DNA from 2 places in the Rahnella selenatireducens genome. Region 2 is predicted to be linked to the other one. Evidence: predicted binding sites of a transcription regulator. Region 2 holds the regulator's gene; the other holds the start of a gene.

Region 1 (5,948 bases), 690 kb from region 2:
GTGGCTTCACCGATCACCGCGTAAGGCGCGCGCTCACGTTTACAGATGGCATCGAACTGCGCCAGCTGAGCCGGTGCAACCGCCATGACGTAACGTTCCTGCGATTCGTTACACCAGACTTCCAGCGGGCTCATGCCCGGTTCGTCGTTCAGGATGTCACGCAACTGGAAGCGGCCGCCACGATTGCCGTCGCTGACCAGTTCAGGCATCGCGTTGGATAAACCGCCTGCGCCCACGTCATGGATAAACAGAATCGGGTTGGCTTCACCGAGCTGCCAGCAGCGGTCGATCACTTCCTGGCAACGGCGTTCCATTTCGGGGTTGTCGCGCTGTACGGAAGCAAAATCCAGATCCGCGTCAGACTGGCCGGAGGCCATTGAAGAAGCCGCACCGCCGCCCAGACCGATATTCATCGCCGGGCCGCCGAGCACAATCAGTTTCGCGCCAACGGTGATTTCACCTTTCTGCACGTGATCAGCACGGATGTTGCCGATACCGCCCGCCAGCATGATCGGTTTGTGATAACCGCGCAGCTCAGGGCCATTGTGGCTGTTGACGTTTTCTTCGTAAGTTCGGAAGTAGCCCAGCAGCGCCGGACGACCAAATTCGTTGTTGAAGGCTGCGCCGCCCAGCGGGCCGTCAGTCATAATATCCAGCGCGGTAACGATACGATCCGGCTTACCGAAGTCCTCTTCCCACGGCTGTTCGAAACCCGGAATACGCAGGTTAGAAACGGAGAAACCGACCAGACCGGCTTTTGGTTTTGCACCGCGACCGGTTGCGCCTTCGTCACGGATTTCACCGCCGGAACCTGTCGCCGCCCCCGGCCACGGAGAGATCGCCGTCGGGTGGTTATGGGTTTCAACCTTCATCAGGATGTGCGCCTGCTCCTGATGGAAATCGTACAGGCCGTCTTTCGCATCGGCGTAGAAACGGCCGACCTGCGAACCTTCCATTACGGCTGCGTTATCTTTGTACGCGGAAAGCACGTGATCAGGCGTCTGTTCGAAGGTGTTTTTGATCATCTTGAACAGGGATTTCGGCTGCGTTTCGCCGTCGATAATCCAGTCAGCGTTGAAGATTTTATGGCGGCAATGCTCTGAGTTTGCCTGTGCGAACATATACAGTTCGATGTCAGTCGGGTTGCGCCCCAACGACGTAAAGGCTTCCATCAGGTAATCAATTTCGTCCTGCGCCAGCGCCAGACCCAGTTTGGTATTGGCGGTTTCCAGCGCGATACGGCCTTCGCCGAGAATATCGACATGCTGAACCGGTGCAGGCTGTTGCTGAGCGAATAGCGCGCTGGCGTCTTCGAGCTTGCCAAAGACGGTTTCCACCATGCGGTCATGCAGCAATGCGCCCAGCTGCGCCCATTGTGCTTCGGTCAGTTCAGGGGCCTGAACGTAAAACGCCAGACCGCGCTCAAGGCGAAGAACCTGAGATAAACCGCAGTTGTGTGCAATATCAGTCGCCTTGGAAGACCACGGAGAAATGGTGCCAGGGCGCGGGGTAACCAGCAGTAAACGACCTGTTGGCGCGTGTTCAGCGAGAGAAGGACCGTATTTCAGGAGGCGTTGCAGCTTGGTTTGTTCGTCCGAATTCAGCGGCGCGCTGACATCGGCAAAGTGTACATATTCGGCGTAGATATCATTGACCGGAAGGCGTGCTTCCTGACAGCGGGATAATAATTTATTAATGCGAAAAGCCGACAAAGCGGGCGAACCACGCAGTATTTCCATAATCACAGATCTCTCGTCTTCGAAGACACTGACCACAGTGCTTCATTGGGCGCAACAGGGGGAAAACGCGGGCTATTATAAAGAAAGCTGACGGCATACGAAACCGTTTGCGCAGGGATTCTTGATATTCATTTATAACCTTTCAAAGATCATGGTTAATATGAATAAAGTTGCAGACTGACGTTTTGTTGAGCAAAATGCGACAGCACTGGGGATATAACCATAGAAACTGCACAGCATATCGTAAAATACAAGAGCGCTGCAGCGAGATAACTATTTGACGCGACTAAAAATTAACTATGTTCTGATGGGGATTGCCGCCCTGTTGCTGGCGCTGGCCTTATGGCCTGCTGTCCCGTGGCACAGAGGCGAAGGCGACCAGTTGGATCAGATAAAATCCCGTGGAGAATTGCGCGTAAGCACGCTCAATTCTCCACTGACTTTTATGGACTCCCCGGAAGGCAATCTCGGTTTCGATTATGAACTGGCTAAACGCTTCGCAGATTATCTGGGCGTGAAACTGGTTGTAAATCAGCACACCACGATCGAGTCCATGTTCGACAGTCTGGACAATGATAAAACCGATATGCTGGCCTCCGGGCTGGTGTACAACAATGCGCGCCTGAAAAACTACCGTGCCGGGCCGGAATACTATTCCGTTTCTCAGCAATTGGTTTACCGGCAGGGTGCCGTTCGTCCGAAAAGCTTTGCGGATGTAAAAGGTTCGCTGGTGGTTTCTGCCGGCAGCGCACACATCCTGACACTGGAAGCCGCCGCCAAAAAATACCCTGACCTGACCTGGACCACGACGGACAAGCTTTCGCCGCGCGACCTGCTGCAGCAAGTTGAGAACGGTAAACTCGATTACACGCTGGGGGATTCCGTCACCATCGCCCTGATGCAGCGCGTTTACCCTCGTCTGGCCGTGGCCTTTGATGCCACGGAAGATGAGCCGGTGACCTGGTATTACCGCAAGGAACCGGATGACGACAGCCTTTCTGCGGCGATGCTGGACTTTTTCAGTCAAATTTCCGAAGACGGTACGCTGGAGAAGCTTGAGGAGAAATACCTCGGGCACGTCGGCGATTTTGATTATGTAGATACGCGGACGTTCCTGAACGCCATCGACAGCACGCTACCGGTCTTACAGCCGCTGTTTGAAAAATACGCGGAAAAAATTGACTGGCGGCTGCTGGCGGCGATTGCTTATCAGGAATCACACTGGGATCCACAGGCTAAATCGCCGACTGGCGTGCGTGGTGTGATGATGCTGACCCGCACCACGGCGGATGGCCTGAATGTAGATGACCGGACCGATGCCGAGCAAAGTATCCGCGGGGGCGCGCTGTATCTGTCGCATCTGATGGATAAGATGCCGGAATCGATTCCTGAAGATGAACGGATCTGGTTTGCGCTGGCGGCGTACAACATGGGTTACAGCCACATGCTCGACGCCCGTAAGCTGACAGCGCAGCAAAAAGCCAACCCGGACAGCTGGGCCGATGTGAAACAACGTCTGCCCATGCTTAACCAGAAGCGCTATTTCAGCCGTACAACGTATGGCTACGCGCGCGGCACGCAGGCGTACAACTATGTGGAAAACATTCGCCGGTATCAGCTCAGTCTGGTCGGGTATCTGATGGAGAAAGAGAAGCAACAGGCGCAGAAAGCGGCGTTGCAGGCTCAGCTCGGTCAGGGTTATCCCGTCGTGGACGCTAAAGAAGCCCTGGCGCCATAGCGTTTACAGCGGGCAAAAGGGCTTATTCTTCTGAGGTATAACCGGCTTGCGCAGCGCGCTCTGCCAGCCGCAGTGCTTTTTTCTGGCTACGGCGTAAACGAAAGAACGCGCTCAGCTGTTCTGAACATTCTTCCGCTAAAACGCCCGGCAGAATTTCCACCTGATGATTCATGCCCGGATGGCGCAGAACGTCCAGCAGGGAACCGGCGGCGCCGGTTTTGGCATCCGCTGCGCCATACACCACGCGGCGGATACGGCTGTGGATCATCGCCCCTGCGCACATCACACAAGGTTCAAGCGTGACGTACAGCGTGGCGTCCAGCAGACGGTAATTTTGTACGGCACTTCCGCCAAGGCGCAGCGCCATAATTTCCGCATGCGCAGTCGGATCATGATGACCGATAGACCGGTTCCAGCCTTCACCAATCACCTGGTTATCCAAAACCAGCACCGCGCCCACCGGCACTTCGCCTTCATCCTGCGCTTTCAGCGCCAGATTCATGGCATATCGCATCCAGTGTTCGTGCTCTTTCATCTCTGCTAACCCATTACCCAACTCTGCGTCCGACACGTCAACCTCAATCTCTTTTTAGCGGCCAGCAGTATACCTGTGTCATCCCAATGCAAACAGGCCGGAAACCGGCCTGTTTGAGTATGACAGTTAAGATGATGCTGCGGCGGCTAAATTATTCCAGTTGCTGGAGTTCACCCTGCTTGCTGACGCGAAAGCGGTGTTCACAAAAAAACAGCAGCGGGTTGTCCTGCTTACTGTCGCTGTAGCCGCTGTAAAGTTTCAGCGGCGAACCAATGCGACGTTCAAGCTGGACGACTTTTTCCTCGCCCAGACAGCGCAGAGGCAGTACCCAGCCGCCTTTACCGCGCGCAATGCGGCTGCCCACCAGACGCACTTTTGGAAGAAACAGCGACGCGTTATACACCTGTTGCACCAGATTTTCCGGTGAACCGGTGATCAGCCACACTTCGGTATCATCACTGTCGAGGTATTCACGCAACCGCCGCTGTACGACCGGGAACTCCACCACTTTGTGGCGAAACGCCGTGACAAACTGCAATTCCAGCGCTTTAAGCCGGGCTTCGCTGTGACCAAAAGTAATCGACCAGAGCAGCAAACTCATCGGCCAGCGTGCGGCCCGTCCGTGCATCACCAACCCTATCGCCACCAGAGGCAAAACAGGGATCACCAGAATCAGGTTCTGCGGCATCCGCCGGAGCAAAAACCGCAAAAAACTCCCGAACATGTCCTGCTGGTGCAGCGTTCCATCAAGATCAAAAAACACGACCCGTCGATCAGGCTTCGTACTCAATCCGTTACTCCTCGGGATCGTTGAACCCCATCAGCCAGGTAAAAATAAAACCAGCCAATACCGTAATGACTAAACCGGCGAGATACAACATGACTTTGCCGGAAATAATGGTCAGCGCCAGCGGCAATCCGGAAATACCAAAAGTGATCACCGTCGCGACTTTCCAGTAACAGATTAGCGCACCGCCGACCGCACCGCCTAAGCAGGCACCGATAAAAGGCCGTCCCAGCGGTAATGTCACCCCAAAAATCAGCGGTTCCCCGATGCCTAAAATACCGACCGGCAGCGCGCCTTTAATCACTTTTTTCAGCCGCGCATTGCGGGTTTTCATGTATACCGCCATCGCTGCACCAACCTGTCCGACGCCTGCCATCGCCAGAATAGGCAGTAACGGGTTAGAACCGTGCGCCTGAATTAGCTCAACGTGGATCGGCACCAGCCCCTGATGTAACCCCGACAATACCAGCGGCAGGAAAGCGCCTGCCAGCACCGCACCGACCAGCAAACCGCCTTTATCTATTGCGATATTAACGCCGTGGGCGATGCCGTCAGAAATGAAACCACCGATGGGTTGCAGGATGACAATGGCCAGCGTGGCGGTAATCAGCGTGGTAATCAGCGGATTCAGGATCAGCTCGACCGACTCAGGCAGTAAATTACGCAGCCGTTTTTCAAGCCAGCACATCAGGGCTACCACAAGAAGCACCGCGATTACCCCACCGCGACCCGGCTGCAACGTTTCGCCAAACAGCGTAATTTGAGCCAGCGCCGGGCTGGAGAGAATGCCAGCCATCACGCCGCCCATCGCCTGTGAACCACCGAATACGCGGGCCGCATTCACGCCCACGAGAATATTCATGATGGCGAAAACCGCGCCGCCAAAAACCGCTAACAACCCGAGAATATTCGGGAAATCCGTGGCAATGGAACCGGCAATATCTGGCCGCTTGAGCAGGTTGATAATGCCCATGATCAGACCCGACGCGATAAAGGCCGGGATCAGCGGGATAAAGACATCAGCCAGTTTGCGCAGCGCCCCGCTCATCGGCGCGGAGTATTTGGCTTTCGCGCTGGCTTTGTTACGCGCGATATCATTTGGAACCGGCGCATCCACCGTGCCGAGCAACGCGCGCATGGCATCCACGA
Region 2 (5,948 bases):
TGGTCATTTCTTGCTTCCTCAAGCCGGTACAGGCTGTCACGGTCATTACTCTTCACGCGCAGCACACAGAGACGGTGCGCAATCACAATGCTTTCTATTGTAACGATGGCTGCCACCAGATAAAAACGCCAATTTTTGTGGGGTCTTTCTGAATACTGGCATTTTCCTAAACAATCTTTAGCGCTTGCGTTCAGGCTCACATATTTAAAGATTCATCGAGAATAACATTTTTGCCGTTCGGCGATAATGTCAGATTTGCAAAATCCCATTCTTTAACTTAAATAATAACATGATGAAAAGTGGTTATTTTTTTGACTAAAAATGGCGGTTATTTCGACATAAAAAAAGCTATTAACTTTTTCTCACAATATGATCTAGAATCGAGGCAATTCGTGCTTTTTTGTCTCGTTCTTTTAGGCAATACTCTGACATCCCTGATGTTTAACCCTACCACTCATGGTAACGAAGCTATGCGCTTACTGTTCACGCTTTTTGTGCTGCTCTTTACCCAGCTGTTTCTGAATATGGCTCACGCGTCGCCACAGACTCGTGTTGCTGCCGATCAGCGAAAGAGTCATGTCAACCAGGTCACACCGGAAGAACGCCGAAAGCGAAAAACAGCAGCTGCGAAAACCAGCAAGAAAACCAAAGTCGCGCCGGTTTCAGAACCTAAAACTCAGGAAAAAGTTTCGAAGAAGAAAGTAAAAAGCACCGAACTGGTTAAGCGAAAGACGCCTTCTGAAAAAACAGTAAAAACGACGCGGGCCGAGAGTAAAAAAGAAAAGACACTCAAGACAACGCGGGCTGAGAAAAAAGCAGAGAAAGAAACGAAAAACCGTTCTCTCGCCAAAAACAGCAGTGAAAAGGCCAGTAAAAAAGAAGCGTATGGTCGCCACCGCAAAGGCAAAAAGTTACGTGAAGAAGACAGTAAGCCGATAACGCTCAGCGCAACACACAAAAAACGTTATCAGCATGCGCAGCAAACCGCGATGACCAAGCTGATGCACCAGGTCGGCAAACCTTACCGCTGGGGCGGAACGTCACCGAATACAGGTTTCGATTGCAGCGGACTGGTCTACTACGCATACAAAGATTTGATCCGTATTAAAATGCCCCGCACAGCCAATGAAATGTACCACTTGCGCGATGCGGCTCCGGTCAAACGGGGTGAATTAGAATCCGGCGATCTGGTGTTCTTCCGGATTAATAACCGCGGCGCCGCAGACCATGTCGGTGTTTACGTAGGAAACGGGAAGTTTATCCAGTCACCGCGCACCGGCGAAGACATTAAGATCACCTCACTGGGTGACGATTACTGGCAAGATCATTATGTAGGCGCACGACGGGTAATGACCCCTAAGACAATCCGATAATAAACAATTCGTTAAGTCTGAAGTTTCGCTAATCAGCCATTGAATAGCATTTAACGAAGAGTTTCTGCAGGGAAGAGTATCGGCGGAATGGGTGACTGCGTAAAATTGAAAAGGGCGATTCCTGTTATAGGTAATCGCCCTTTTTTATTGCGGCTTTCGCACAAATCAGTTCATCACTGCGGTAAAGCTGAAAGCAATAATCACGAGCAAAGCGCAGACCGTAGTGATCAAAGAAAATTTCAGGTTGCTGTCCATCAAACCCCCTTACGGATCAAATTGTGGCGTTGGTTTAGCCACACTAAATGTGTGCCAACGCATTTTCTCATAATTCGCATTTAAAATCTTGTGCTGAATCACAGTAGGTTCATGACAATTTTACTTCCACTTTCCTGCATTATAAGTGAAAATTGTCGGTTACCACGCCTGTGTGCCGGTCGATTTCACCCGAGAGCATTTCACGCCTTACTCTGAAGAATCCACCCAACGATTTCACTGCCCTTTTCGAAGTCCGCAGTTAAATCCACGCAAGCAAACGATTAACATAATGCTAACGTGCTGAAACACGTGAGCACAGGAGTCATTTTTTACATGGCAACGATTAAAGATGTCGCAAAGCGCGCTGGCGTTTCCACCACAACCGTGTCGCACGTCATCAATAAAACCCGTTTCGTCGCCGAAGAAACCCGAGCCGCGGTTCTCCTTGCAATCAAAGAATTACACTATTCACCCAGCGCTGTGGCACGCAGCCTGAAGGTCAATAACACAAAAACTATCGGTCTGCTGGCAACGTCCAGTGAAGCGCCCTACTTCGCCGAAGTGATTGAGGCCGTGGAAAACAGCTGTTTCTCAAAAGGCTATACGCTGATTTTGTGTAACTCACACAATAATCTGGAGAAGCAACAGGCCTACCTGCAAATGCTGGCGCAAAAACGCGTCGACGGTTTACTGGTGATGTGCGCGGAATATCCGGACGAATTGCTAAATATGCTTGAAGAATACCGTTCCATCCCGATGGTTGTGATGGACTGGGGCGAAGCGCGTAAGAATTTCACCGACAGCATTATCGATAACGCGTTCGAAGGCGGTTATATGGCCGGACGTTATCTGATTGAACGCGGTCATCGCGATATCGGCGTGATCCCGGGACAGCTGGCGCGAAACACCGGCGGCGGCCGTTTTCAGGGCTTTGTGAAAGCACTGACGGAAGCTAATATTCCTCTTCGTGAAGAGTGGGTCGTTCAGGGCGACTTTGAGCCGGAATCGGGCTATCAGGCCATGCATAAAATTCTGATGCAGAAAAACCGTCCGACGGCCGTATTCTGTGGCGGCGACGTAATGGCAATGGGCGCAATTTGTGCCGCCGATGAACTGGGCCTGCGCGTACCGCAGGATATTTCCGTGATTGGCTACGATAACGTGCGTAACGCGCGCTATTTCTCACCGGCGCTGACGACAGTTCATCAGCCAAAAGAACGTCTGGGCGAAATGGCCTTTACCATGCTGCTGGACAGAATTATCAGCAAACGCGAAGAGTCGCAGACCATTGAAGTGCATCCGAAACTGGTTGAGCGCCGTTCTGTGGCCGACGGCCCGTATCGGGATTACCGCCGTTAATTCTCACTCGACGCCTGCGATGCAGGCGTTTTCTTTTCAGCCGCGCAACCATTCCCGGTTCATCGTTTCCGTATCGCCCATGTATTCCAGCAGCCACGCCAGCGAAGGCGACGGATTGCTCTGATCCCACGTCAGGCAGCACGGGCTGTCGGGGAAGATATTTTCCAGCGACAGTACCTGCAATTTCCGCTGTTCAATCCACGGCGTCACGCGGTGAACCGGCATCATCCCCACACATAAACCTTCGTTCAGACATTCCACCGCACACGTCCAGTCGGGAACCACCAGCCGCCGCTGGTTATCCAGCGTCCAGGTATCGCGTTTCGGCAATGTCCGCGATGTATCTTCCAGGCAAAGCGCAGGATAAGGCCGCAACTGATCGTCATTCAGTATTCCCGACGTCTGCGCCAGCGGATGTTGCACGCTAACCACACAATGCCAGTCCATAAAACCCATATCGCGGAAACTGAACCGCCCTCCGACGGGGATCGCCCGCGTCGCACCGATGGCGACATCTGCCCGCCCGTCGACCAGCGCGTCCCAGACACCGTTAAAGACTTCCGAATGAATGATGAGCTCGGTATCGGGGAAATGGCGGTAGAAATCCAGCACCAGCCGCCGTGTCCGCGCAGGTTTAACGATACGGTCGACGGCCACCCGTAATTCTCCGCGCCAGCCGTTTGCGACCTGCTGACACTGGCGACGGGTAGCTATCATTTTTTTTGTCAGAATCCGTGCTTCATCGACAAAAACTTTCCCTGCGGGCGTCAGAACAACGTCACGGTGTCTGCGCTCAAATAAAGGAACGGCCAGCCATTGTTCAAGCTGGCGCACGGTATAACTGATGGCCGACGGCACGCGGTGCAAATCCTGCGCGGCTGCGCTGAAACTGCCTGTTCGGGCGACGGCGTCCACGACTTCAAGTGCATATTCGGACCACATTGTTTAGCCTTCAATATTTTTGATAGCAGAATGCAAATATTAGCGTTTCACAAGCCTGTTATCCAAGCGTTAAACTCCGCATCCGATATGATTTCTGCGTCAATTCATCTGCACTAAATAAATTAAAGAGACAATAATGAAACCCTCACTTGGATTTATGCTCTATCTTGCCGGGCTGAGCATGCTTGGCTTTTTAGCGACCGATATGTACCTTCCGGCCTTCAGCGCGATGCAAACCAGCCTGATGACCAGCCCGGGCATGATCAGCGCCAGCCTGAGCATTTTCCTGGGCGGCTTTGCCATCGGCCAGTTGGTTTGGGGGCCGCTGTCCGACAAGATCGGTCGCAAACCGGTATTGCTGATCGGCTTAGCGCTCTTTGTCGTCGGTTGTCTGGGCGTACTGTGGGTTGAGAATGTCCGTGCCCTGTTGGCGCTACGTTTCCTGCAAGCTGTCGGCGTCTGTGCTGCCGCCGTCACCTGGCAGGCGCTGGTGGTAGATCGCTTTTCTGCCGATGTTGCTAAAAAAACCTTTGCCAGCATCATGCCGCTGGTGGCGCTTTCCCCCGCGCTTGCCCCTCTGCTGGGCGCATGGGTTCTTAATCATTTTGACTGGGAGGCGATTTTCGTTCTGCTGACCGGCGTAGCCGTTATCCTGCTGATCACCACGTTCACTCTGCGCGAAAAGACACCGGAGGTTCATGCCCCTGAAGATAAAGCCGGTTTCGCGAAGCTTCTTGCTTCGCGGGTTTACAGCGGTAATGTGATGATTTATGCCGCCTGCTCTGCTGGCTTTTTCGCGTGGCTGACCGGTTCTCCATTTATTCTCAGCGACATGGGATATTCGCCGGGCGTGATTGGCCTGAGCTATGTTCCTCAGACCATTGCTTTCCTGCTGGGCGGTTTTGGATGTCGCGTACTGATCAGTAAAACGGATGGGAATAAGATCCTGCCGTGGCTGTTGGCGGGTTATGGCGTCAGTGTTGCGGGTCTGTTCGGCGTAGCTATATTTACTGATGCCGGGCTGATGAGCCTGTTAATTCCGTTCTGTATGATGGCTTTGGTGAATGGCGCGATTTATCCCATTGTTGTCGCAAATGCATTAATGCCATTTACTGCTAATACAGGTAAGGCCGCGGCGTTGCAAAATACCCTGCAGTTGGGTTTGTGTTTCCTCGCGAGTCTGCTGGTTTCCGCATTTATTGTGCAACCACTCATGGCGACAGTCACCACGATGCTGTCTACACTACTGTTGGTAGTTTTAGGCCGCTGGCTGTCACTGCGTCAGGAAGAAGGGCAATCCGGTGAACAGGAACCGGAGCAGAAACAGCAAGCAAGGCATGCGAACTGATCGCAATAATGACCTTAAGTAACAATCACTTAATGGACATTTTCATTCGTCGCGATTAACTATTGAGAATGCCTGCCAGCGAGCCTATACTCAACAAAACCCAATAAAATAGCATTTTTACAATACTTTTATTACATACTTAGCGCCGGCGCGAGGGTCGCGTCACACTATTTATTCTGGTTTATTTTTCAAGGATGATTTTCCTGCACGCCATTTGTGTGCGGGTGTTCTTCTAAATTTCCTCTGTAGGTGTCGAATATCGGACGTGGCGCGAGTCGTCTGTTCTCATAAAGACCTGCACAAATTGCCTTTGCTTTTCCCGGCAGGTTAATAAGTCAGAAGAGAAAGTGATGGAGAAGCTATGAGTTCATCGTGTATAGAAGACCAAAGCATTCAGGACAATCAGTGGTATCGGATAGTCAGTGAATTGCTGGCTACGGCAGACATCCAGGTTAACGGTAATCGCCCTTTCGACCTTAAAGTAAAAAACACTGACTTCTTCAAGCGTGTTTTACAGGAAGGTTCTTTGGGTCTGGGTGAAAGCTATATGGATGGTTGGTGGGAATGTGAGCGCCTTGATATATTTTTCCAGCGTGTTCTCCGTGCAGGTTTGGAAAATAAACTCCCCCACCATTTCAAAGATACACTGCGCATCGCAGCTGCACGCCTAA

Evidence for each region. The regulator PurR, encoded in region 2, represses purine synthesis genes. The targets are predictions, from matches to a motif close to CANGCAAACGTTTGCNTG.
Region 1: purL (phosphoribosylformylglycinamidine synthase) is a predicted target of PurR. The motif match lies at 1,836-1,853, and genes of this name have one in related genera.

The regions. Positions count from the first base shown of each region.
Region 1 is NZ_JBKEZJ010000001.1:687,832-693,779, forward strand. It holds gene purL (phosphoribosylformylglycinamidine synthase) at 1-1,742, opposite strand, end outside; gene mltF (membrane-bound lytic murein transglycosylase MltF) at 2,017-3,477, shown strand; gene tadA (tRNA adenosine(34) deaminase TadA) at 3,500-4,012, opposite strand; gene yfhb (phosphatidylglycerophosphatase C) at 4,164-4,802, opposite strand; gene ACLBVC_RS03315 (PTS transporter subunit EIIC) at 4,807-5,948, opposite strand, start outside.
Region 2 is NZ_JBKEZJ010000001.1:607-6,554, forward strand. It holds gene ACLBVC_RS00010 (Grx4 family monothiol glutaredoxin) at 1-7, opposite strand, end outside; gene ACLBVC_RS00015 (C40 family peptidase) at 471-1,373, shown strand; gene cydH (cytochrome bd-I oxidase subunit CydH) at 1,539-1,628, opposite strand; gene purR (HTH-type transcriptional repressor PurR) at 1,962-2,987, shown strand; gene punR (DNA-binding transcriptional activator PunR) at 3,024-3,929, opposite strand; gene punC (purine nucleoside transporter PunC) at 4,066-5,277, shown strand; gene cfa (cyclopropane fatty acyl phospholipid synthase) at 5,639-5,948, shown strand, end outside.